DNA from 3 places in the Streptomyces sp. NPDC059092 genome. Region 3 is predicted to be linked to each of the others. Evidence: riboswitches for the same ligand, from Rfam matches in the RefSeq annotation. Region 3 holds a riboswitch; each other region holds the start of a gene.
The links. A riboswitch is a leader RNA that binds a small molecule or an ion and turns the genes downstream of it on or off. The one in region 3 is predicted to bind thiamine pyrophosphate.
Positions count from the first base shown of each region.

Region 1 (6,586 bases), on a different contig from region 3:
AGCTTCTTCAGCCGTGCCACATCCGCCGCGTGCCCTTCCTTGCCGCCCGGTGTCTCGATCACCAGCGGTACGCTCGCGGTCGCCGGGTGGGAGAACAGCTCGCGGAACGGCTCCTCCCCGATGTGGCCCGCGCCGATGTTCTCGTGCCGGTCCTTGTGCGCGCCCGCCACGTCCTTGGAGTCGTTGGCGTGGATCAGCCTGAGCCGGCCCTCGCCGACCGTGTCCACCAGTAGATCCAGGGTCTGCCGCATCCCGTGCGGTCCGGCCAGATCGTGGCCCGCCGCGAAGATGTGGCAGGTGTCCAGGCAGATCCCCAGCTTCGGGTGGGAGTCCAGCGCCTCGAAGTACGGGCCGAAGTCCCAGGTCCGCGAGCAGAGCGAGAAGCCCTGCCCCGCCGTCGACTCCAGCAGCAGGAACGGGTCGTCGTCATGGGTCAGCTCGTCCAGGAGCGGCAGCATCCGCTCCCGTACCTGCGCGAGCGCCACCTCGCGCGGCCGGCCGCCGGTCGCGGACCCGGTGTGCACGACCACACCCGGCGCACCGATCTCCCGCGCCCGCCGCAGACTGTGGCGCAGCGACTCCACGGACTTCTCGGCGGTCGCCTCCGTGTGCGAGCCGAAGTTGATCAGATAGGGGGCGTGGACGTACGCGGGCATCCCCGTCGCCTCGCAGGCGGCGCGGAACCGCTCGTCCTGCGCCGGATTCCCGGCGGGTGTCGCCCAGCCGCGCGGATTGGCCACGAAGACCTGCACGGTCTCCGCGCCCAGTTCGCGCGCGTACGCCAGACCGGTGGTGGCGAGCCCGCCGGCCACGGGGACATGGCCGCCGACAGGGTTGCGCATCTGCTTCTAGAGTCCCTTGGCCTTGAGGGTGATGGTGGAGCCCTCGGGGGCCTGCTCGCCGCCGGCGACGGACTGCTCGCCCACCGTGTCCCCGAGGAACGGGAAGCTCCGTTCGACCTTGACCTCGAAGCCCGCGCCTTCCAGTGCCTTCCTCGCGTCATCGGTCTTCTGTCCGGTCACATCCGGTACGGAGACCATCCGCGGGCCCTTGGAGACCGTCAGCGTGACCGTGTCGCCCTGGGCGAGGCGAGTCCCCTCCGCAGCGGACTGCCGGGCGATCGTGCCCTCGTCCTGCGCCGAGTTCACCCGCGCGGGGGCGATCTTCACCGTGAGCCCCGCGTCCTTCAGCTCGGAGGTGGCGCCGTCCACGGACTCGCCGGTCACATCCGGCATGTCGATGGCGGCGCCCTTGCTGACCAGCAGCGCGACCCCCGAATCGGGCCGTACGTCGGCTCCCGCCTCTGGCGTGGAGCTGATGACCGCGCCCTGGGCGACGTCCTCGTCGAACTCCCGCTTGACGAGCCCGGCGGCCAGCCCGGCCTTCTTCAGGGCGGACCGCGCCTCGGGCAGCGTCCGGCCCGTCAGGTCGGGGACCTGGACGATCTTCGGGCCCCGGGAGATGACCAGCGTCACGGGACCGCTGCCCCGGACCCGGGAGCGGGGCTCCGGATCCGTCCCCATGACCGTGCCCCGGTCGAAGCTCTCGCTGAAGTCCCGGGTGACCTTCGCGTCGAGTCCTTCGTCGCCGAGCCGCTTGCGCGCTTCCTTCTCCGTCTGCCCGAGCAGTGAGGGCACCCGTGTGAACTGGCCTGAGTTGATGTACCAGACGCCCGTGCCCACCCCGAACACCAGCAGCACGGCGACGAGCGCCGCGAGCACGCCCCGCGACGGCAGGCCACGGCCCCGGCCGGCCCCGCCGCGGGGGCGGGCGGGCGGCGGGGCGGCGTCCGAGGGCTCCATCTCCAGCCTGCTCGTGTGGCGCCCCGGGTCGTCGTCCGGCTCCTCGACGGGCCGGATCCGGGGGATCACCGCCGTACGTCCGTCCGAGCCGTCCTCCGTCTCGGGCCTCGCCTGCGGCGGTACGGCGTCGAGCTGCGCGTCGGTGAGCGCCGCGCGGGCCGCCCGGGTCAGCGCCAGCAGCGCGACCGCGTCGAGCGGCCGCTCCTCGGGGTCGCGCGCGGTGGCCGCCGCGACCAGCCTGTCCAGCTCGGGGGCGAGCCCGGGAACGGCGGCGGACGGGGCGGGGACGTCCTCGTTCAGATGGCGGTAGAGAACCTGCGCCGGGGTGTCCCCGGAGTGCGGCTTGGCGCCGGTCAGCATCTCGTGCAGGACGATCCCGCACGCGTACACGTCGACCCGGGTGTCGGACGTGCCGTGCTCGATCTGCTCCGGCGCGAGGTACGAGACCGTGCCGAGGACGGTCCCGGTGGTGTTGGTCACGTCACCTATGCCTCTGACGAGCCCGAAGTCGGCGACCTTGACCCGGCCGTCGTCCCCTATCAGCACGTTCTCCGGCTTCATGTCCCGGTGGACGAACCCGGCCCGGTGCGCGGCGCCGAGCGCGGCGAGCACGGGCTCCAGGATGTCCAGCGCGGCCCGCGGGCGCAGCGCCCCGCGCTGCCGTACGACATCGCGCAGGGTGCACCCCGCGACGTACTCCATCGCCAGGTAGACGTACGCGCCCTCCGCGCCCTGGTCGAAGACCCCGACCACATTGGGGTGCGCCAGTCGCGCCACGGACTTGGCCTCGCGGATGAAACGCTCCACGAAGGAGACGTCCGCCGCGAGCGCCGGATGCATCACCTTGAGCGCCAGGACCCGGTCGAGCCGGGTGTCCATGGCCCGGTAGACCGTGGCCATGCCGCCGACCGCGATCCGCGCGTCGACGCGGTAGCGGCCGTCGAGCACCTGCCCGACGATGGGGTCCTGAAGGGTCGTATCCACGCTGGTGAGTCTACGAGCCGCCGCTGACACTCCCGAAGCCCCGGGTCGGACCGGGCACAGGACTGAAGCCGAGCTGTGACAGGCCCCCGGAAACGGCGGTACGCGCCGGTCGGCGGGGCCGCGGCGGGTCCGGGCCGGGGCTTGGGGCGTGCTTGGGGCGGGCCGCCGCGTGCCCGCCGGTCGGCCAACGGCCGGCCGCCGGTCAGAAGGCGGGCCGCTCCGGGTCGAGCGCCGCCACCCCGTCCAGCGGCGAGGACGCCTCCGCGAAGTGGCGCCGCGGGATCCGGCCCGCACGCCGCGCCAGCCGGCCCGCCGTCACCGCGTGCCGCATCGCCTCGGCCATCAGCACCGGTTCCTGCGCGCGGGTGACCGCGGACGCCAGCATCACCGCCGCGCACCCCAGCTCCATCGCGAGCGCCGCGTCCGACGCGGTGCCCGCGCCCGCGTCCAGGATCACCGGGACCCGGGCGCGCTCCACGATGAGCTGGAAGTTGTGCGGATTGCGGATGCCCAGTCCGGAGCCGATGGGCGAGCCCAGCGGCATGATCGCGGCGCACCCCACGTCCTCCAGCTTCGCCGCGAGGACCGGGTCGTCGTTGGTGTACGGCAGGACCGTGAAACCGTCGTCCACCAGCGTTTCCGCGGCATCCAGCAGCTCGACCGGATCGGGCAGCAAGGTGCGCTCGTCCGCGACCACCTCCAGCTTGATCCACTCCGTGCCGAGCGCCTCGCGGGCGAGCCGGGCGGTCAGGACGGCCTCACCGGCGGTGAAACAGCCCGCCGTGTTGGGCAGCGGACGGATGCCCAGCGCGTTCAGCACGGAGAGCACGGAGCCCTGCACGGTGGGGTCGAGCCGGCGCATCGCGACCGTGGTCAGTTCGGTGCCGGAGGCGATCAGCGAACGTTCGAGGACGTCGAGGCTGGGCGCCCCGCCCGTCCCCATGATCAGCCGGGAGGCGAAGGTGGTGGAGCCGATGGTGAGCAGGTCGTCGGCCATGCCGGTCAGCCTCCCTGGACAGCGGTGAGGACTTCCACCCGGTCGCCGTCGCTCAGCGCGGTACCGGACCAGCGGGTACGGGGGACCACTGTCTCGTTGACGGCGGCGGCCACCCCGGAGCGCGCCGGAGTGAGGGTCGCGACGACGGTGTCGAGCGTGGTCGCGGCGGCGAACTCGCGTGGCTCGCCGTTGACGGAGACGTACATCACGGCGGTGTTCATACGGACTGCTCCAGGGATGCGGACGGAGAAGGGGTCGCGGTAGGGAAGCCGGCCGCGTGGGGTGAGCCGGTCGCGGTGGGGGACGCGGACGCGCCGGATGAGCCGGACGCGGCACGGGTGAAGCGCAGCGGGGTGAAGGGCGCGGCCCCGGGCGGAAGTTCACCGGTCGTCAGGACCGTCGCCAGCACGTCACCGGTGACCGGCGTCAGCAGCACCCCGTTGCGGTGGTGGCCGGTGGCCAGCGACAGCCCCGGCAGCACGGTCGGCCCGAGCAGCGGCGCGTTGTCCGGCGAGCAGGGGCGCAGCCCCGCACGGGTCTCGGTGAGCGGCAGTTCGGTGATGCCGGGCACCAGCTCGTGCGCGTCGCGCAGCAGCTCGTACACCCCGCCCGCCGTGACCGTCGTGTCCCAGCCCAGCTCCTCGCTGGTCGCGCCGATGACCAGCTCGCCGTTCTCGCGCGGCACGAGATAGACCTGGGAGCCGCGCACCACGGCCCGTACCGTCCGGGACAGGAAGGGCGCGTACGGACGGGGCACCGCCAGGCGCAGGACCTGCCCCTTGACCGGCCGTACGGGCGGCACCGCCTCCGCGGGGACGCCCGCCAGCGAGCCGCTGAGGCTGCCGCCCGCCAGCACCACCCGGTCGGCGCTCAGCTCGTGGCCGTCGGCCAGGAAGGCGCCGGCGGCCCGGTCCCGTACGACGGAGAGCCGCCGCGCCCAGGCGCGGTGGAAGACCACCCCGGCCCGTTCGCAGGCGCTGAGGAGCGCCGCCGCGAGCCGGCGCGGATCGATCTGGTGGTCGCCGTCGACCCGCAGACCACCACGTACGCCCGGCGCGAGCATCGGCTCCAGGCGCCGGCATTCGCGCCCAGTGAGCCACTCGGACGTCAGCCCCGAGCGCACCTGGAGGGCGTGCAGCTCACGGAGCTGGGCCCGGTCGTCGGAGTCCAGCGCCACGGCGAGCGTGCCGCACGCGCGGTAGCCGGTGTCCCGGCCGCTCGCCTCCTCCAGCTCCTCGACGAACGCGGGATACCGCTCGGCGGAGGCGAGGTTGAGGCCGAGCAGGGTCTGCTCGCCGTGGTGGAGTTCGGTGACGGCGGCCAGCATGCCCGCCGCGACGCGCGCCGCGCCGCCGCCAGGATCGGGGTCGGCGACGGCGGTACGCAGCCCGCGCTGCGCCGCCCGCCAAGCCGTGACCAGGCCGATGATCCCGCCCCCGACGACGAGGACGTCGTACCCCGTAGGGGATGGGGAAACGGCCCGCCGTGTTCCGTGGGGCGGTTCTTCCCGAGGTGACCGCCGAGGTCGCGGTTGGGATGACTGCATGGGCGTCCAGCCCCTCCCTTCGCCGGCATGACCCGGATCAGGTTCGTACGGTCGGAGGCCGCTCCAGCCTCCCTCTCAGCCCGGTGCGTCCGGACTCCCGCGAGGTAGTGTCGACGGCCAGCCTAACGCGCGGTGTGCGGCACGGTAAGGGAGCGCCGCTGGTGGCCCGTTCATGGGACGGACTCGTCCTCCCGGCGGTCCCGCCACCTTGAAGCGGCCCGGGCCCCGCGCCGCTCTAAGGTGACCGGGTGAGCGAACAGCGGCAGGAACACGGACAGGACGGGCGGGCGGATGGGCCCGGGGTGGTCGTCGTCGGCGCGGGCATGGCGGGCGTACAGACCGCCGTGGCCCTGCGCGAGAAGGGGTACGAGGGCCGGATCACCCTGATCGGTGAGGAACCGCACCCGCCCTACGACCGGCCCCCGCTCTCCAAGGCCGTGCTCCTCGGCCAGGCCGACGGATCGGCCTTCGACATCGACTTCGAAGCTCTCGCCGTCGACCTCGTAGTGGGCCGCAAGGCCACCGGGCTGCGCCCGTCCGCCCGGGAGATCGACACCACCGCCGGGCCCGTCCCGTACGACGTGCTGGTCATCGCCACCGGGGCCGAGGCCGCCGTACTGCCCGGCACGCAGGGGGTACCAGGCGTCCATCCGCTGCGCACGCTCGACGACGCCGAGCGGCTGCGCCCGGTGCTGGAGCGGCGGCAGCGGGTCGTGGTCGTGGGCGCCGGGTGGATCGGGGCGGAGTTCACCACCGCCGCCCGTGAGGCCGGATGCGCCGTGACGGTCGTGGAGGCTGCCGACCGGCCGCTCCCCGGCGCCCTGCCGGCCGAGGTCGCCGCCCCCATGACCGGCTGGTACGCGAAGAGCGGCGCCACGCTGCTGACACACGCGCGGGTGGCCGGCGTCGAGCAGGGCGAGGTCGTCCTCGCCGACGGCCGCCGGCTCCCCGCCGACGCGGTGGTGGTCGGCATCGGCGCTCGGCCCGCGACGGCCTGGCTCGCGGGCTCGGGCATCGCGCTGGGCGCGGACGGCTCGGTCACCGCGGACGAGCGGCTGCGCACCTCGCTGCCCGACGTGTACGCGGTCGGTGACTGTGCGTCCTTCCCGTCGGCGCGCTACGGCGAACGGCTGCTCGTCCACCACTGGGACAACGCGCTCCAGGGCCCGCTCACGGTGGCCGCGCAGGCCGTCGGCGAGACCGACCGGGTCTACGATCCCGTGCCGTACTTCTGGTCGGAGCAGTTCGGCCGGTTCG
Region 1 covers NZ_JBHZEJ010000032.1:72,164-78,749, forward strand. The annotation lists gene ACFXPL_RS20055 (deoxyribonuclease IV) at 1-842, opposite strand, end outside; gene pknB (Stk1 family PASTA domain-containing Ser/Thr kinase) at 849-2,786, opposite strand; gene ACFXPL_RS20065 (thiazole synthase) at 2,989-3,783, opposite strand; gene thiS (sulfur carrier protein ThiS) at 3,789-3,989, opposite strand; gene thiO (glycine oxidase ThiO) at 4,001-5,329, opposite strand; TPP riboswitch at 5,327-5,440, opposite strand; gene ACFXPL_RS20080 (NAD(P)/FAD-dependent oxidoreductase) at 5,578-6,586, shown strand, end outside.
Region 1: another riboswitch for thiamine pyrophosphate. It lies ahead of thiO (glycine oxidase ThiO); the one in region 3 lies ahead of ACFXPL_RS27960 (thiamine ABC transporter substrate binding subunit).

Region 2 (6,586 bases), on a different contig from region 3:
GCTCTACGTCGTCGGTGACGTGCACGGCTACCTCGACGAACTCGTCGCCGCACTCGCCGAACAGGGCCTCATCGACACCGAGGGCCGGTGGGCGGCCGACAACGCCCGCCTCTGGTTCCTCGGCGACTTCACCGACCGGGGCCCCGACGGCATCGGCGTCATCGACCTCGTCATGCGGCTCTCCGCGGAGGCCGCGGCGGCCGGCGGTTACTGCAAGGCCCTGATGGGCAATCACGAACTGCTCCTCATCGGCGCCAGGCGCTTCGGCGACACGCCCGTCAACTCCGGTGCGGGCACCGCCACCTTCCAGGCCGCCTGGATCCTCAACGGCGGCCAGCGCACCGACATGGAGCGCCTCCAGGACGTCCACCTCCAGTGGATGTCCCGGCTCGACGCGGTCGTCGAGGAGGACGGGCATCTGCTGATGCACTCCGACACCACGGCCTATCTCGACTACGGCTCCTCCATCGACGACGTCAACGACACCGTCCACCAGATCCTCACGCGCAATGACGCCGACGAATGCTGGGACCTCTTCCGCAAACTCACCAAACGCTTCGCGTTCCGTGACGAAGGCGGCCCCGAGGCGGTCCAGGAACTCCTCTCCCAGTACGGCGGAGGACGTGTCGTCCACGGACACAGCCCGATTCCCTATCTGCTCGGCGAAGTCGGCACAGAAGACGCGTCGGACGACGAAGACGACACCGGACCGGTGGTGGAAGGGCCACACGTATATGCCGACGGTCTGGCGATCGCCATGGACGGCGGAGTGACGATGGCAGGAAAACTGCTGGTCGTACAGCTTCCATTGGCCAACTCTTCAATGTAGGACAGGTGTTTTCCGGAAACCCCCTGTCACGCCACGCCAAAACCGCTCTACCATCGGCTTATCCGTAGCAGGCTCTCCTCCGTTTCCGCCGACTGCGGCTCGTTCCACACGGGCGCTACGGCCCCACGGAGTATCGGGGGATGCACATGAAAAGCGCTCCGCACCTGCTGAGCGAGGATCGCGCGGATTTCGAGCGGATCCTTGGCGATGTGCTGCGCAATGCGCACGAACGTCCGGACCTCGCCACGGTCGGGCAGCGGCTCAACGCTGAGCAGTTGCGCACCATGGCGCTGAACGCGACGGAACGGATCACCACGCCGGCGGCGGCCGAGTACGAGCACTACGCCAAGATCCGCGGGGAGTTCCGCTCGCCGAGCACCGCCGCGTCGGTACGCGACTCGGTGCTCGACCCGGCGGAGGACGACACGACGGACTCCGGCGCCGGGATCACGGCGGTCATCACGGTCCTGGTCCCGGTCCTCGGCGGCACCGCGGCGGTGATCTTCCTGCTGGTGGGCTTCCTCCTCAAGGCGCTCGACCCGGCACCCGCTTTCGCGGACAGCATGCTCGCCGTGGGCTGGTTCTTCGCGGCCGTCACCGCGCTGGGGATCGTGGCCGCCGCGGTAGGTCTGGTGGTCACCGCGCTGCGCAACAGCTCGACGCAGCTCCCCGCCGACGAGACGGCCGGCCGAGAGCTGCCCGACGAGGTCGCCCGCGCGCGCGAGGCCTGGCGCCACGCCCTGCTGGAGCGCGGCATCCTGCCCTTCCTGCGGGCGGCCCTGGCCGACCCGAGCGCGGACCCGGCGGCGCCGAGCCCGCCCCGTTCGGTCAAGCAGCTCCCCAAGATCGGCTACAGCAGGCCGGACTTCAGCAGCCCCCACGAAGGCTCCACCGCCGGGCAGCGGCCGAACTTCAGCAGCCCGGACTTCAGCGGCCCCGACTTCACCAGCCCCGACTTCGGCGGCCCGGAGCACCGGCCGGAATGACCCGGCCGGGCGCCCCGGGCCTGCCGGCGCCCGCCGTCGGGCCGCCCCCGGGACCGTGGGGGCCTCGGGTGGGTCCGTAACAGGCGAGCGGCCCCGGCGCCGTAACGGTCAGTCGACCAGCGGCAGATAGACCCGGTTGCCGGCCGCGGCGAACTCCTTGGACTTCTCCGCCATGCCCGCCTCGATCTCGTCGGCCGGCACCCCGTCCGAGCCATCCGCAACGGCCTCGCCCGCACCGTCCGAGCCAGCGCCGGCCTCGCCCGCGCCGCCCGTCATCTCGCCGCCGTGCCTGCGCCGGATGTCCTGCGAGATCTTCATCGAGCAGAATTTGGGGCCGCACATCGAGCAGAAGTGCGCCGTCTTCGCGGGTTCCGCCGGCAGCGTCTCGTCGTGGAACTCCCGTGCCGTGTCCGGATCGAGCGCCAGATTGAACTGGTCCTCCCACCGGAACTCGAACCGGGCGTCCGACAGCGCGTCGTCCCACTCCTGCGCCCCCGGGTGCCCCTTGGCGAGATCCGCCGCATGAGCCGCGATCTTGTACGTGATCACGCCCGTCTTCACGTCGTCGCGGTCCGGGAGGCCGAGGTGTTCCTTGGGGGTGACGTAGCAGAGCATCGCCGTACCCCACCACGCGATCATCGCCGCGCCGATCCCGGAGGTGATGTGGTCGTACGCCGGGGCCACATCGGTGGTCAGCGGGCCGAGCGTGTAGAACGGCGCCTCCTCGCAGATCTCCTGCTGGAGGTCGATGTTCTCCTTGATCTTGTGCATCGGGACATGGCCCGGGCCCTCGATCATCGTCTGTACGTGGTGGCTCTTGGCGATCGTGTTCAGCTCGCCCAGCGTGCGCAACTCGGCGAACTGCGCCTCGTCGTTGGCGTCCGCGATGGAGCCCGGCCGCAGGCCGTCGCCGAGGGAGTACGTCACGTCGTACGCGGCGAGGATCTCGCACAGCTCGTCGAAGTTCTCGTACAGGAACGACTCCTTGTGGTGCGCGAGGCACCAGGCGGCCATGATCGAGCCGCCGCGCGAGACGATGCCGGTCTTGCGACGGGCGGTGAGCGGTACATAGCGCAGCAGGACACCGGCGTGGACCGTCATGTAGTCGACGCCCTGCTCGGCCTGTTCGATCACCGTGTCCTTGTAGATCTCCCAGGTCAGCTCCTCGGCCTTGCCGTCGACCTTTTCGAGCGCCTGGTAGAGCGGCACGGTGCCGATGGGCACGGGGGAGTTGCGCAGCACCCACTCGCGGGTGGTGTGGATGTTGCGGCCGGTGGAGAGATCCATGACGGTGTCCGCGCCCCAGCGGGTCGCCCATGTCATCTTCTCCACCTCCTCCTCGATGGAGGAGGTGACCGCGGAGTTGCCGATGTTGGCGTTGACCTTCACCAGGAACCGCTTGCCGATGATCATCGGCTCGATCTCCGGGTGATTGACATTGGCCGGCAGCACGGCGCGGCCGGCGGCGATCTCCTCGCGGACGACCTCGGGGGAGACGTTCTCGCGGATCGCGACGTACTCCATCTCCGGGGAGATCTCCCCCCGGCGGGCGTACGCGAGCTGGGTGACCGCCCGGCCCTCGCGGCCCCGGCGCGGCTGGCGTGGCCGCCCCGGGAAGACCGCGTCGAGACCCCGCAGATCGGCCGCCCCGCTCCGGAGCAGCCCCCCGCGCGGGGAGGTGTGCTTGAGCCCGTCGTCCTCGGGGCGTGGCGGACGACCCGCGTACTCCTCGGTGTCGCCGCGGCCGATGATCCAGTTCTCCCGCAGCGGCGCGAGGCCGCGGCGCACGTCGGTGTCGACGGTGGGGTCGGTGTACGGCCCCGAGGTGTCGTACAGCGTGACGTCCTCGCCGTTGGTGAGGTGGACCTGGCGGACCGGCACCCGGAGATCGGGGCGGGAGCCCTCGATGTATCCCTTGTGCCAGCCGATGGACCGCCCGTCCGCGGTCCCGCCCGAAGGGGCCGGGTCCGCGCTGGTGTCCTCCGAGCCGGAGGCAGGCGTGTGTGCGTCCTGAATGGTCATGAGACCTACTCCCTACGCCGGCATTACCCGGTAACAGGTTCAGCGGTCGGCGCAGCGCAGGTGTCCGGGGAATCGTCCCCGGGACTACACGTCAGCGCCCTCTCAGCCCGGTGCTCCGAGCTCCCGCGTGTGCAAAGGTGGCTCCACGCTAGCGTCATATCGGGCACGCTGAACAGAGGGCCCCCCGCTTCCTCCGGCTTCTTGGGATGATCGGTCGGTGACCCCACCCACACAGACTCACGAGCCGCACGGCCACTCGCACAGTCATGGCCCCGCCATGCCGGTCTCCCGGCACCTCCGCAAGGTGATCGCGGCGGTGCTGATTCCGTTCGCGGCCGCTGTGGTGGTCGGGCTTGCCGTGCTCTGGCCGGGCGGTGCGCCCGCGCACGAGCGGACCGGTGTGGGCTTCGACCGGCAGACCTTCGAGGGCCAGGTCGTCCAGATCGAGCGGGTCGCCTGCAAGGACGTGAACGCCTCCCAGGTGCCGTCGACAGGTGACACCTCGACGCCCCAGGGCCGCGAGGCGGTGCGGGAGGAGACCGGCGAGTGCAAGAAGGCGACGGTTGAGCTGAAGAACGGCAAGGAGAAGGGTCACACTTTCGTCGAGATCGTCCAGCCGGACGCGCCGCGGCAGTTTCACGTGAAACAGGGCGTTGTGGTCGCCTATGCGCCGGACGCGCCCCGGGATCTTCAGTACTCGGTGTCCGATGTGGACCGCCAGTTCCCGTTGACGCTGCTGGCCGGGATTTTCGCGCTCGCGGTGATCGTGGTGGGACGGATGCGGGGGGTCATGGCGCTGGTCGCGCTCGTCGTCTCGTTCGCGATCCTGACGCTGTTCATCCTGCCGGCGATCCTCCAGGGCTCGAATCCGCTGGTGGTAGCGGTGGTGGGGGCGAGCGCGATCATGCTGGTCGCGCTGTATCTGTGCCACGGCCTGACGGCCCGTACCTCGGTGGCGGTGCTCGGCACCCTGATCTCGCTGCTGCTGATCGGCTTGCTGGGGTCGCTCTTCATCGGCTGGGCGAGCCTGACCGGGAACACCGATGACAACACGGGGCTGATCCATGGCCTCTACCCGGAGATCGACATGAGCGGCCTCCTGCTGGCCGGGGTGATCATCGGCTCGCTCGGTGTGCTCGACGATGTGACGGTGACGCAGACCTCGGCGGTGTGGGAGCTGCGCCAGGCGGATCCGACGATGGGCCCGCGGGCGCTGTACCGGGCGGGCATCCGGATCGGCCGGGACCACATCGCGTCCGTGGTCAATACGCTCGTGCTGGCGTACGCGGGTGCCGCGCTGCCGCTTCTGCTGCTCTTCTCGATCGCGCAGTCGAGCGTGGGGTCGGTCGCCAACAGTGAGCTGGTGGCGGAGGAGATCGTACGGACGCTGGTCGGGTCGATCGGTCTGGTCGCGTCGGTGCCGGTGACGACGGCACTGGCGGCGCTGGTGGTCTCCGCAGACCGGTCCGCGCCGGAGAATCCCGCGGCCCCGACCTCGCCGCCCGCCCCGCCCGGACCGGGGGCGGGGCCCGGGACGGGGCCGGGCTGGGAGCCTCAGGAGTCCCCTGGGCTGCTGGTGACGACCCCGCCGGTGCGCGGACCGGGCGGCCGGGGCCGCCGCCGCAAGAAGTAGCCCGCGCGGGACGGGGAGGATCCGGGACCGCCCGGCACACCAGAATCACCCGGACGGCCCCCTCGACGGGCCGTCAGCCGGCGTTCTCCTCGGCGAGGATGCGGCCCAGCTCCTCCTCAAGACTGCCTTCGAAGTCACTGAGCGTGCACTCCTGGCCGAGCGGAACCAACCGGTCCGTACGGTCCAGGAAGGCCACCAGCGGCGCGGCGCTGACGCGGAAGAGCGCATGGTCGTCGCCGACCTGGAGCCGCATATGGACGTCCGAGAGGTCCTCGGGCGTCGTCGGGGAGATGTGCACATCACCGTCCCCGCTGGGTGTGTTGATGCCGTCGAGCAGCAGTTCGCGACCGAAAGTCCAGGTCACAGGCGCATCGCCGGGCAAATGGAATGTCATCCGTACCGCGTAGGGATCCGCCACCTTGTAGTGGAGTTCGACCGGGATACGGAACGACAGCTCCTCGGAGACGAGGAAGCTCATCAGGACCTCGGCCTGGACCGACTCGCGCATCGTTGTACTCCGGAGTAGATGGAACAGTGGCTGGTAATGATCCCCGTTGACCCTCTTGACGCAATCGTCCTGTAAGCGCTAGCAGATCACAAGGAGTAATTTTTCAGATACTGATAGAGAGGATTTGCGAGGTCAGTAGCGATCCAATCTCTCTGCGTAACCGTTCGACCGTCGGAAGCAGTCGTTTCTGTTGACAGAGCGGTATAGAAATGGCCACGGCGGCCGCCGTGGAGCCGACCGTGATCGGTACGGCGGCGCAGACCGTGCCGAGCCGGTACTCCTGGCGGGAGAGGACCGGTTCCATCCGCCCCAGCGCGTCGAGGCGCTCCAGCAGGGTGCTCCGGTCCGGCACCGAGTGCGGCGTGAGCGGACGGACGGGATAGCGGTCCAGATGATCGCGGCGGGACGCCTCGTCGAGCTGGCTCAGCAGGCACTGGCCGATCGCGTGGGCATGGGCCGTCGCGCGGAAGTCGGCCCTCATGTCGACCGCCGGGCACCCGGGGCTCTCGGCAACGGAGACCAGGTCCAGCTCGCCCTCGTGATAGACCGCGAAGTACACGGGGACGCCCAGCGCGTCGCGCAGTCGAGCGAGGATGTCGGTGAGGCCG
Region 2 covers NZ_JBHZEJ010000007.1:31,303-37,888, reverse strand. The annotation lists gene ACFXPL_RS06520 (metallophosphoesterase) at 1-829, shown strand, start outside; gene ACFXPL_RS06515 (hypothetical protein) at 970-1,815, shown strand; gene thiC (phosphomethylpyrimidine synthase ThiC) at 1,924-3,837, opposite strand; TPP riboswitch at 3,830-3,974, opposite strand; gene ACFXPL_RS06505 (YibE/F family protein) at 4,115-5,470, shown strand; gene ACFXPL_RS06500 (SsgA family sporulation/cell division regulator) at 5,544-5,978, opposite strand; gene ACFXPL_RS06495 (IclR family transcriptional regulator) at 6,082-6,586, opposite strand, start outside.
Region 2: another riboswitch for thiamine pyrophosphate. It lies ahead of thiC (phosphomethylpyrimidine synthase ThiC); the one in region 3 lies ahead of ACFXPL_RS27960 (thiamine ABC transporter substrate binding subunit).

Region 3 (6,586 bases):
GTCGAGCTGTGACCACAGGCCGCCCACGGTGCGTACGACCACCGCGTAGTTGAAGAAGACATGGGCAAGAAGGATCGCCCAGACAGTGGTGTCGAGCCGTACACCCCAGAGGTCGTCAAGAAGTCCACCGCGCCCGAGAAGCGCCAGGAAGGCGGTACCGACGACAACAGTGGGCAGCACGAAGGGCACGGTGACCACTGCGCGCAGGAGTTGCTTCCCCGGAAAGGTGAAGCGTGCGAAGACGTAGCCGCCGGGCAGTGCGATCAGCAGCGTGAACGCGGTGGAGGCGAGCGCCTGCCATGTGGTGAACCACAGAACGCCGAGGATGTCTGGGCGGCTCAGTACGTCGCCGACGCGCCCGAACTGCCAGGCACCGTCCGCCTTGAGGCCGCGGCCGACGATCGCGGCCACGGGATAGGCGAAGAAGACCGCGAAGAAGGCGAGGGGCCCGGCCATGAGGGCGAGGCGCACGACGCTTCCGTACCCACGACCACGCCCCCGCCCTTCCTCGCCTCGCAAAGCGCCCCGCAGACCGCCCTGCAGGAGGCGCCGTACGCCGCCACGGCGCCGCAAGGTGCCTCGCCCGGCCAGGTCGTCCTCGTCCGCCGACCCGCCCTTCACTCCTGCGGTTACTTCACTACGAGAGAGGACCACGACTGGATCCACTGCTCACGGCCGGCGGCGATTCGGTCAGGCGCGACGGTCTCCGGCCGGTCCACGGTCGCGCCGAACTTCGTGAACAGTTCGGGCAGGGCGACGCCCTTGACCACGGGGTTGACGAACATGTTCAGCGGCATGTCCGCCTGGAACTTCTCGCTGATCAGGAAGTCCAGCAGGGCCTTGCCGCCGGCCACGTTCCTCGCACCGTCGAGCAGCCCCGCGAACTCGGTCTGCCGGAAGCAGGTGCCTGTGGAGACCCCTGTCGGTGCCTCCTGGGGCTGCGGCTTCGCGTACAGCACCTCGACGGGTGGGCTGGAGGCGTACGAGACGACCAGCGGCCGGTCGCCCTTGGCCTTCTTGCCGCCCGCGGAGCCGGAGAAGCTCTCGTTGTACGCCTGCTCCCAGCCGTCGACGACCTGGACACCGTTGGCCTTGAGCTTCTTCCAGTAGTCCTGCCAGCCGTTGTCCCCGTAGTGCGCGACAGTGCCCAGGAGGAAGCCGAGGCCGGGCGAGGACGTCGCGGCATTCTCGGTGACCAGGAGGTTCTTGTACTGGGGCTTGATCAGGTCTTCGAAGGACTGCGGCGACTCAAGCTTCTTGTCCGCAAAATACTTCTTGTCATAATTGATACAGATATCGCCGGTATCGATCGGCGTGACCCGGTGCTTCTCCTTGTCGAGCCGCGCGGTCGAGTTGACCCGGTCCAGCCCCTTCGCCTCGTACGGCGTGAACAGACCGTTGTCGAGGGCGCGGGAGAGCAGGGTGTTGTCGACGCCGAAGAAGACGTCGCCCTGGGGCGATCCCTTGGTGAGGATCTCCTTGTTGAGTGCTTCGCCGGCATCGCCGCTCTTCAGTACCTTGACGGTGTAGCCGGTCTCCTTGGTGAACTCTTTCAGCACCGCGGGGGACGCGTTGAACGAGTCGTGGCTGACGAGGGTGACGGTTTTGGACTGCGCGCCGTCGCTCCTCCCGCCGCCGGACGACGCGGAGCCATCGGAGCCGCCGCAGGCCGCGAGGGTCGCGATGCCGAGTGCCGCGGCGAGCGCCGCGGACGCCGCGTTTCTGACGCCGGTACGGGTACGGATGGTGCCCACTGGTTTTCCTCCTGGGATGTCCAGGAGAAGACGCGGCCCCACCCAGGGCCGGTCGTCTGTACGGACCGGACCTCGGGCAGGGCGCAACAGCTTGAGTGATGTCCGAACTTCCTACCCAGAATGACCTGGGCAAGGTTCAGAGGGTCTGCGACCGCTGCCCGCTCTCACGGACATGTGCCGCACTCTCAGCGCTGTGGCGCTCCCCTGTCGGAAAATATGCAATGCGTTTCGAGCCAAGGTTACCCCCAGGCCGCGCTAGCGCTCCGTGGCGGCCAACTGTCCGCACGCCCCGTCGATCTCCTGACCTCGCGTGTCGCGTACGGTCACCGGCACGCCGTGCGCCGCGATCGCCTCGACGAACTTCTTCTCGTCCTCCGGGCGTGACGCCGTCCACTTCGAGCCCGGCGTCGGATTGAGCGGGATCAGGTTGACGTGTACCCGCTTGCCCTTGAGGAGCCGGCCCAGCCGGTCGCCTCGCCACGCCTGGTCGTTGATGTCACGGATCAGGGCGTACTCGATGGAGATCCGGCGGCCGGACTTCTCCGCGTACTCCCACGCGGCGTCCAGCACCTCCCGCACCTTCCAGCGCGTATTGACCGGAACGAGCGTGTCGCGCAGCTCATCATCGGGGGCGTGCAGGGAGACCGCGAGCCGGCACTTGAAGCCCTCGTCGGCGAAGCGCAGCATCGCGGGCACCAGACCGACCGTGGAGACGGTGATCCCACGCTGCGAGATGCCCAGGCCGTCCGGCTCAGGGTCGGTGAGCCGCCTGATCGCGCCTACGACGCGCTTGTAGTTGGCGAGAGGCTCACCCATGCCCATGAAGACGATGTTGGACAGCCGTGCGGGGCCACCAGGGACCTCGCCGTCGCGCAACGCGCGCATCCCGTCGACGATCTGGTGGACGATCTCCGCAGTGGACAGATTGCGGTCCAGACCTGCCTGTCCGGTCGCACAGAAGGGGCAGTTCATCCCGCAGCCCGCCTGCGACGAGATGCACATGGTGACCCGGTCGGGATAGCGCATCAGTACGGACTCGACGAGCGTGCCGTCGTGCAGCCGCCAGAGCGTCTTACGGGTCGTGTCGTCGTCGCACGAGATGTGTCGCACCACCGACATCAGGTCGGGCAGCAACTCCGTCGCGAGTTTCTGCCGCGCGGCGGCCGGGATGTCCGTCCACTGCTCGGGGTCGTGCGCGTACCGCGCGAAGTAGTGCTGCGACAGTTGCTTGGCGCGGAACGCCTTCTCCCCGATGGCGGCGACGGCCTCGCGGCGCTCGGCGGGGGTGAGGTCGGCGAGATGCCGCGGGGGCTTCTTGGCTCCGCGGGGCGCGACGAAAGTGAGTTCTCCGGGTGCAGGCATGGTCTGTCCAGTGTCGCAGACGACGCCGCGTGGCCTGTTGCCCCGTACGCCGCCACGAGCGACGGGGTACGCCGCCCCCGTGGGCGGCGTACCCCGTCAGAGCGGTCAGGGTCCCGTCAGGACCCCACGAAGAGCACCAGGAGCAGCCAGACGACCGGCGCAGTGGGCAGCAGCGAGTCGAGCCGGTCCATGATCCCGCCATGCCCCGGCAGCAGCGTGCCCATGTCCTTGATCCCGAGGTCACGCTTGATCATGGACTCACCCAGGTCCCCGAGGGTGGCACTGGCCGCAACGGCCAGACCGATCAGCAGCCCCTGCCACCAGGCGCCGCCGTCGATCAGGAACTCCATCAGAAGCGCGCCGGCCACCATGGCGAAGGTGACGGCGCCGCCGAGCCCCTCCCAGGTCTTGCCGGGGCTGATACGCGGCGCGAGCTTGTGCGTACCGAAGCGCCAGCCGACGGCGTACGCGCCGGTGTCGCTGACGACGGTCAGCACGAGGAACATCAGCACACGCTGCGAACCGTCCCCGGCCGTGAGCATCATCGCGACAAAGGTCGCCAGGAACGGCACGTAGAACGCGGCGAAGACCCCCGCGGTGACGTCCTTGAGGTAGCCCTCAGGTGGCTCCGTCATCCGCCAGATCAGCACGGCGAGCGCAGTGAGGGCCATCGCGACCCAGGCGCCCTCCGCGCCGCGCGCGTATCCGGCGACGACCATCGCGGCACCGCCCACGGCCAGCGGTACGAGCGGTGCCTTGATGCCCTTTTTCTCGTCGAGCCGCGAGGTCAGCTCCCACAACCCCACGACCACGGCGATCGCTATGACACCGATGAACACGGCCTTGACGATGAAGAGCGACGCCGCGACCACGGCGCCGAGCCCGACACCGACTCCTATGGCCGCGCGAAGATCACGACCGGCCCGCTTCTTCGGCGGGGACGGCGGGGGGACGGCCATGGGCTCCTGCGGAGTCTCGTCGCGGGCCGGGGGGCCGCCCGGCCGAGCAGCCCCCCGGTCGTCGTTCTGGTCCCCGCCGTTCGCGGGTTCGTCGGGCACGATGGGCATGGGCCGAGTCTGCTGTGCGGAATGCTCATCGTATGCGGGACCCGCCGGGGCAACCCCCTGGTCGGTCGGTCCCCAGTAACCGGCTGTCGGCAAGGCCCCCCGGGAAGAGTCGTTCATCAGACTTCGAGCAGCTCGGCTTCCTTGTGCTTGAGCAGCTCGTCCACCTGCGCGACGTACTTCGCGGTGGTGTCGTCGAGCTCCTTCTCGGCGCGGCGTCCCTCGTCCTCGCCGACCTCGCCGTCCTTGACCAGCTTGTCGATGGTCTCCTTGGCCTTGCGGCGTACGGCGCGAATGGAGATCTTCGAGTCCTCGGCCTTGGTCTTGGCGACCTTGATGAACTCCTTGCGACGGTCCTGGGTCAACTCAGGGAACACCACCCGGATGATGTTGCCGTCGTTGCTCGGGTTGACGCCGAGGTCGGAGTCCCGGATGGCCTGCTCGATGTTGCGCAGCGCGCTCTTGTCGAACGGGGTCACCACGGCCATCCGCGCCTCGGGCACGGCGAACGAGGCGAGCTGGTTGATCGGGGTGAGCGCACCGTAGTAGTCCGCCACGATCTTGTTGAACATCGCCGGATGCGCACGCCCGGTGCGGATCGCGGCGAAGTCGTCTTTGGCGACCAGGACGGCCTTCTCCATCTTCTCCTCGGCCTCGAGGAGGGTCTCTTCGATCACCACTTGCTCCTGCGTGTCTTGAGTGGGCCCGGCATGCTTGCCGGCCGGCGGAACCTGCGTCGCGTCTCGTCCTGCACGGTGTCCGACCGGCAGGGCTCTGTCCATCCCCGTACGGGGCAGCCCGGGATCAGTCCCGGGTGCCCTGGTCGCTCACGAGCGTGCCGATCTTCTCACCCTTGACCGCACGCGCGATATTGCCTTCCTTCAGCAATTCGAAGACAAGGATCGGCAGCCGGTTGTCCTGGCACAGCGTGATCGCGGTCATGTCGGCGACGCGCAGATCGCCGGCGATGACCTCGCTGTATTCGAGCGCGTCGAACTTGACCGCGTCGGGGTTGGTCTTGGGATCGGAGTCGTACACCCCGTCCACGCCGTTCTTGCCCATCAGCAGCGCCTGGGCGTCGATCTCCAGGGCGCGCTGCGCGGCGGTGGTGTCGGTGGAGAAGTACGGCATGCCCATACCGGCGCCGAAGATGACGACGCGGCCCTTCTCCAGGTGGCGTACGGCCCGCAGCGGGATATACGGCTCCGCGACCTGGCCCATGGTGATGGCCGTCTGGACGCGGGAGTCGATGCCTTCCTTCTCCAGGAAGTCCTGAAGGGCCAGGCAGTTCATGACCGTACCGAGCATGCCCATGTAGTCGGAGCGGGCCCGGTCCATGCCGCGCTGCTGGAGTTCGGCGCCGCGGAAGAAGTTCCCGCCGCCGAGGACGACCGCGATCTGGGCGCCGTCGCGGACGACGGCGGCGATCTCGCGGGCGATGGCGTGGACGACGTCGGGATCGACTCCGAGCGCACCTCCGCCGGCGAACGCCTCACCGGACAGCTTCAGCATGAAGCGGCGCTTCGCACCGTCGGCGCTCTTCTCGACGCTCTTGTCGGCCTGTTCCATGGAGATCTCCTCGTGCACATACGAAGAAGGCCATTGCCGGGGTCCTTGCGGTTCCCTGTGCGGCAATGGCCTCCTCGTCAGATCTGCGGTCGCCCGGCCGCCTGCGAAGTAATGCCGTCAGGCACACGCGAGCGACTGCCTCCGACCCTATCGGGGTCTTTGGTTGATCGCGTACGGACTCAGACGCCGACCTTGATGCGCGAGAAGCGCTTCAGGGTGACACCGGCCTCGTCCAGGATCTTCTGAACGGACTTCTTGTTGTCCTTCGCGAAAGCCTGCTCCAGAACGACGTTCTCCTTGAAGAAGCCGTTGACGCGACCCTCGATGATCTTCGGAAGGGCAGCCTCGGGCTTGCCCTCCTCGCGCGAGGTGGCCTCGGCGACGCGGCGCTCCTTCTCGACCGTCTCGGCCGGGACCTCGTCGCGGTTGAGGTACTTCGGCGCGAAGGCGGTGATGTGCTGCGCGACGTCCTTGGCTACCTGGGCGTCTTCCTTGTCCAGCTCGACCAGCACGCCGACCTGCGGCGGGAGGTCGGGCATGGTGCGGTGCATGTACGCGGCCACGTAGCCACCGGTGAACTGCGCGAAGCGGTCCAGGACGATCTTCTCGCCCAGGTTCGCGTTCGCCTCGTCCACGTACGCCTGGACGGTCTTGCCGGCCTCGATCTCGGAGGCGAGCAGGGCGGCCAGGTCAGCCGGGGACGTCGCCGCGACGTGGGCGGCGAGCGTGTTGGCCACGGCCTGGAACTTGTCACCCTTGGCGACGAAGTCCGTCTCACACTTCAGCTCAAGGAGGACGCCGGAGGTCTTGTCGTCGGAGATGAGGGAGACGACAGCG
Region 3 covers NZ_JBHZEJ010000060.1:11,846-18,431, reverse strand. The annotation lists gene ACFXPL_RS27965 (ABC transporter permease) at 1-456, opposite strand, end outside; gene ACFXPL_RS27960 (thiamine ABC transporter substrate binding subunit) at 630-1,754, opposite strand; TPP riboswitch at 1,845-1,970, opposite strand; gene rlmN (23S rRNA (adenine(2503)-C(2))-methyltransferase RlmN) at 2,010-3,116, opposite strand; gene ACFXPL_RS27950 (phosphatidate cytidylyltransferase) at 3,233-4,300, opposite strand; gene frr (ribosome recycling factor) at 4,300-4,857, opposite strand; gene pyrH (UMP kinase) at 4,985-5,749, opposite strand; gene tsf (translation elongation factor Ts) at 5,929-6,586, opposite strand, start outside.